DNA from 2 places in the Paenibacillus sp. SER-28 genome. Region 1 is predicted to be linked to the other one. Evidence: predicted binding sites of a transcription regulator. Region 1 holds the regulator's gene; the other holds the start of a gene.
The links. The regulator Rex, encoded in region 1, represses fermentation and respiration genes when NADH is low (regulators of the CRP and FNR family bind a similar motif). The targets are predictions, from matches to a motif close to TTGTGAAATATTTCACAA.
Positions count from the first base shown of each region.

Region 2: a site for Rex is predicted at 1,303-1,320, ahead of pflB (formate C-acetyltransferase). Genes of this name have one in related genera too.

Region 1 covers NZ_JBRECM010000002.1:470,554-473,767, reverse strand. Annotated here, with positions in the region: gene ACUYLD_RS07600 (amidohydrolase) at 1-1,013, opposite strand, end outside; gene ACUYLD_RS07595 (redox-sensing transcriptional repressor Rex) at 1,000-1,653, opposite strand; gene dinG (ATP-dependent DNA helicase DinG) at 1,698-3,214, opposite strand, start outside.
Region 2 covers NZ_JBRECM010000002.1:314,641-317,854, forward strand. Annotated here, with positions in the region: gene adhE (bifunctional acetaldehyde-CoA/alcohol dehydrogenase) at 1-1,025, shown strand, start outside; gene pflB (formate C-acetyltransferase) at 1,354-3,214, shown strand, end outside.

The DNA.
Region 1 (3,214 bases):
GCTTCACTCGCAGGAACTGCCGTAGGGTCACCAGATACACCCTTGTGAATAAGTGCTGCCAGACGCATTTCCTCGAACATATCCAGGTTATTATTACTGGCAGGACCATCCGTTCCGAGAGAAACGGTAACCCCTGCACGCAGCAATTCAGGCACTCTTGCCACACCACTTGCCAGCTTCAAGTTGCTACCTGGGTTGTGCGAAACCGCTACACCACGTTCAGCCAGTAAAGCTATTTCTTCGTCATTCAAATGAACGCCATGGGCAACAAGCGAAGGACGGGAGAAAAAGCCAAGCTTATCCAAGTGTGCAACTGGACGCAAACCGTAGTCACGTACGTTTTGCTCCACTTCGGCGATCGTCTCAGACATGTGCGTATGCAGCGGCAAATCCAGATCATGCGCAGCTTGTACGAATTTTTCAATAAACGCAGGTGGACAGGTGTATGGCGCATGCGGTGACATCATCGTTGTAATACGCCCGTCTGCTTTACCATGCCAGTTACGCGCAAAAGTCACGGCCTCAGCCAGCTTGATTCGCTGTTCTTCCTCCGAACATAGTCCAATTGCTCCACGCATCAGACTTGCACGAATACCTGACTCTTCAGCCACACGAGCCACCTCATCCATATGATCGTACATGTCCAGGAAGGTCGTTGTTCCACCTTTCAGCATTTCCAGCACAGACAACGACGTACCCCAGTACACGTCCGTAGATGTAAACTTGGCTTCCATAGGCCACATTTTTTCCTGAAGCCATACTTGAAGTGCCAAGTCATCTCCATGCCCACGCAGCAGAGACATCGCCGCATGACCATGAGTATTAATCAGACCAGGTAAAAACAAAAGCCCCTTACCATCGATCGCTTCCGTCTCTTCCTCACCCGAAGGCAAAGTCTCGCCAATGTAAGTAATGCGGCTATCTTCCACAATCATAAAACCATGGATTACCCCAGCTTCTGGTCCATTTACGGCAAAAGAGCCGTTTTTAATCATCCATTTATTCACTGTCATATTGTGTTTCTTCCTTTCCGTCCTCCAAATAATAAGCGAGGCTAAGCAAATCAGTTGTAAAGTCTGTGGCATGAATCCGAATGTTGGCCGGTGCCTTGAGAGTAGTCGGTGCAAAGTTCAGGATCGCTCCAATTCCGCTCTCAATAAGCCTGTCAGCCACGTGCTGTGCTTCAAAATCAGGTACGGTAATAATCCCGATTCGAATGTTTTTTTCTCTCACAGTCGCTTCCAGTTCATCCATCGGTTGCACGACCAATGTATTGATCTTGGTCCCTACCTTATCCGGAAACGCATCAAATACCGCTACAATCTTCATATTGTCTTTTAAATAAGCGTTATAATTCGAAAGGGCTTGCCCCAGATTACCCGCTCCGACCAATACTACATTAATTTGCTGATCGATTTTCAGGATATGGCGTATTTTCTCAATTAGATAAGAAACATCATAACCGATACCCTTCCGACCAAAATCTCCAAAATAGGCGAGATCTTTACGGATTTGGGCCGGGTTCAAATCTAGCCTCTGTCCCAACTCTTGAGAAGAGACCGTAGCCACCTCCCGTTTGTGAAGTGCATTCAGATAACGTAAATATACGGGTAACCTCCGTACGACAGCCTCTGAAATTTTATCTGATTTCATACTTGCTCCCCCTAATTGTAACGAACATACTTAGTGTCCGTCCGTTATGCCTCGGTCTCCGGGGCGGATTGGAGCCATTCGGCGATGCGGGGCACCATTTGCTCCGATGGCATATGCTCCATTTTTGGTCCCGGTAACGAGTACAAAAAGTGCTTTCCGTAATAGGATTCGATCACACGCGTATCGTAAACGATAACGACCCCGTGGTCGCTCGCTGTACGAACCAACCGACCAAATCCCTGTTTGAAGCGAATGACCGCTTGTGGTACAGACAGCTTCATAAATGGATTCTTCTTCTGCTGCTGGAGCAGCTCGCTTTTTGCCTCCAGCAACGGGTGATTCGGCGGTTGAAATGGCAAGCGAACAATGGCCAGACAAGTCAGAGCCTTCCCCGGAATATCGACGCCTTCCCAGAAGCTGCTGGTTCCCAGCAATACAGAAGCTTTGGCTTCCTGAAAACGGCGGGTTAGCTTGCTGCGACTCCCACTGTCCACACCTTGTCCCAGCACAGTAATTTCGCTGGATGCTAAGGCCTCTTTGAGCGGCTCATACACTTGCCGGAGCATCCGATAGGAAGTAAACAGAACGAGCATTCTCCCCCGCGTCGCCTGAGCAGTCGCTCCTAGAGAGCTAACGAGCATATCTACAAAGTGTGCATCTCCTACACTGCCCTTCACGCTTGGGAAATCCCGTGGAATGACCAGCAGCACCTGATCCCTGTAATTAAAGGGTGACGGGAGCTGCGAAGTCATCAGCCGCTCTTGATCTGCGGCTTCCTGCAAGCCGAGCTGATCGATCATGTACTGAAACGACTTATCTACCGATAAGGTAGCAGACGTCAGAATAATGCTTCTTTTTTTGTCAAAAAACATTTCTTTCAACTGGCGGCTCACATCGACGGGCACCGCATAAAATTGTAATGATTTACTGCGGAATTGCCCACTCGCTTCGAGCCAGTATACGGTTGTTTCATCATCGAGTCGCATAAAAAAGCGCAAATTTTCTCGAATCCCCGCCAGATCCTTGAGCAGACCCGTGATATCTGTAATAAGGCTATCCGCCGCATAATCGTCATGTTCTTCCTTGACGTCCAGCATCAGCTTGTCACCCTTGCGCAAAATTTCACTCATCGTTACATATAGCTGATTTTCCAAAGCCCCCGCCTGATCCCACTTTGCAGGCTTGGCTGAAGGTTTGAGACGGGAAGAAAACTGTCCTGTTTCACCTGGTGTCGCATCGCTTCGTTCTGGCAACATGCCAAACAGCTTGTCGCTTAGCAGGTCCCAAGTTTCCTTAACCTCTAACACGAGCGGATACATCTGATCGATGGTTGAGGCCCAATCCGTCGACTTCTCGTGCCCCGATTTCGCCAACTGTTGACGAAGTGAAGGCAGTTGTCCATTCTTGCTGTCTTTGAACAGTCGCGTCAGTGTATGCACGAGTGTGAAATATTTCATATGCATACCTAGGTGCTTACCAGCTACTTCCTCCAGGTGATGGGCTTCATCAATCACCAGATGTTCATAGCTCGGCAACAATTGGTGACTAGCTTTGACGTCTG
Region 2 (3,214 bases), 160 kb from region 1:
CAGTAGAACGTGGTACTGAAATGATGAGACGTTTCCAACCGGATTGCATCATCGCACTGGGCGGCGGTTCCCCAATGGATGCGGCTAAAGGCATGTGGATGTTCTATGAATATCCAGATACTGATTTCAATAATTTAAAACAAAAATTCATGGATATCCGTAAACGGATTTACAAGTACCCACGTCTGGGCCAAAAAGCACAATTTGTAGCTATCCCTACAACCTCGGGTACAGGTTCCGAAGTTACATCGTTCGCAGTAATTACGGACAAAAACCTGGGCGACACGAAGTACCCACTGGCTGACTATGAGTTGACTCCTGATGTGGCAATTATTGACCCAGTGTTTGTATATTCGCTACCTAAAACAGCTGTAGCGGACACAGGTATGGATGTTCTGACACATGCTATCGAGGCTTACGTGTCCGTAATGGCTAATGACTACACAGATGGTCTGGCAATTAAAGCCATTCAATTGGTATTCCAATACCTAGAACAATCGGCTCTGACTGGTGATAAGCTGGCTCGTGAAAAAATGCATAATGCTTCTACACTTGCTGGTATGGCATTTGCTAATGCATTCTTGGGCATTAACCACAGTCTTGCACATAAATGGGGTGGACAATACCATACAGCGCATGGCCGCACGAATGCCATTTTATTGCCGCACGTCATTCGCTATAATGCGAAAAAACCGACAAAATTTGCTTCGTTCCCTAAATATTCGCACTTTGTTGCGGATGAGCGTTATGCAGAAATCGCGCGCATACTGGGACTGCCTGCACGCACCACCGAAGAAGGGGTTAACAGCTTGATCGAAGCGATCCGTAAAATGAACAAAACACTTGGTATCGAGGAATCGTTCCAACAAATCGGTTTCGATGCGAAGGATTTCGAATCACGTGTAGACTATCTGGCTGACCGCGCATTTGAAGATCAATGTACAACTGCGAATCCGAAGTTGCCACTGGTTACTGAGTTGGCTGATGTCTATCGCAATGCCTTCTACGGACGTTTTGACCAATAATATAATAGGTACGAAGAGGCTTGTGAAAAAGCATTTTCTCGTTCAATACCGATGCAGGCTCTCTATATAGAGGGCCTGTTGGTTTGGGAAGGGAGGTGAACGGCAAGGCTAAGGATATAGGCGTGAAGCTAGGGAAAATAAAGTGACAAAAATCACTCATATTGTGATTTTTGTCACATACTACACTCTATCATTATTCTACAATAAGGGTGTAAGAAAGGTCCCGACACTGAGCGTAAGGCATCGGTGAAAAGGCCGGGCTCAAGAAATAGCTTTATCGTGAAAAAAATCACAAGTCCGGAAGACCAAACAATTTGGAGGGATTTACATGTCGGTGATTGAGAGAGAATTACAAGAGCAACAATCTGGCTGGAGAGGTTTTAAAAAAGGCAAATGGACTAAAGAAGTCAACGTCAACGATTTTATTGAAACTAATATCTTACCTTATGTTGGCAATGAAGAATTTTTGGTTGGTCCTACCGCCAACACAACTGCATTGTGGGATATTGTATCCGATCTTACTAAAAAAGAGTTGGCAAACGGCGGCGTGCTTGATGTAGACGTGAATACGCCATCCACTATTATTTCACATAAACCGGGTTATCTAGACCGGGATAAAGAGCAAATTGTCGGTGTACAAACAGATGCTCCATTCAAACGCTCTTTGCAGCCGTTTGGTGGAATTCGGATGATGATCGACGCTTGTAAAGCCTATGGTTTTGAAGTACCAGAAAGTATCATTGATATCTTCACTCATATTCGTAAAACTCACAACCAAGGTGTATTTGACGCTTATACAGATGAAATGAGAGCAGCCCGTAAAGCTGGTATCATTACTGGTCTGCCAGATGCATACGGTCGTGGTCGTATTATCGGTGACTATCGTCGTGTAGCTTTGTATGGTGTAGCCTTCTTGATCCAAGATAAAAAGCTGCAACTGAAAAGCCTTGAAGTTGATTCCATGGAAGAAGACGTAATTCGTCTTCGTGAGGAAATTTCCGAACAAATTCGTGCTTTGAATGAACTGAAACAAATGGCTGCTGAGCACGGTTTTGATATTTCCAAACCTGCTAACAATGCGAAAGAAGCTTTCCAATGGGTATATTTTGGATATCTTGCAGCAATCAAAGAACAAAATGGTGCAGCAATGTCCTTAGGACGTGTATCTTCCTTCCTTGATATTTACTCTCAACGTGATATGGAAGAGGGTACAATGACAGAAGAACAAGCTCAAGAACTGGTCGATCATTTTGTTATGAAATTGCGTATTGTTAAGTTCTTGCGCACACCTGACTATAATGAACTGTTCAGTGGAGATCCAACTTGGGTTACTGAGTCCATTGGTGGTATGTCCGTAACTGGAGAAACTCGGGTAACTAAAAACAGCTTCCGTTTCCTGCACACCCTCTACAATCTGGGACCTGCACCGGAGCCGAACCTGACTGTACTGTGGTCGGAAAAATTGCCTGAAGGCTTCAAAAAGTATTGTGCGAAAGTTTCTATTGAAACTAGCTCCATTCAGTACGAAAATGACGATCTGATGCGTCCAATTTATGGAGACGATTATGGTATTGCTTGTTGTGTATCGGCAATGAAAATCGGTAAGCAAATGCAATTCTTTGGTGCTCGTGCCAACTTGGCTAAAGCTCTGCTGTATGCAATTAACGGTGGTAAAGATGAAAAATCTGGCGTCCAAGTAGGGCCTGAATTCCCAGCCATTACAGGTGAAGTTCTGGATTATGAAGAAGTGTTGAGCCGCTTCAAACCTATGATGGAATGGTTGGCAAAACTGTACATGAACACTTTGAATGTTATTCACTACATGCATGATAAATATAGCTACGAACGCATTGAAATGGCGTTGCATGATCGTGATATTCTCCGTACCATGGCTTGTGGTATTGCGGGTCTGTCAGTTGCTACCGACTCCTTGAGTGCCATTAAATTTGCAAAAGTTAAACCAATCCGTAACGAAAAAGGGATTGCTGTTGACTTTGAAATTGAAGGCGAATACCCTTGCTACGGTAACAACGATGACCGTGTAGATAACATCGCTGTGGAACTGGTAGAAAGCTTCATGAGCATGATTCGCAAGCATAAAGCTTATCGTAATGCGGTTCCTACTCAATCTGTACTGACTATTACTTCCAACGTGGTGTACGGTAAGAAAACAGGTACAACACCGGATG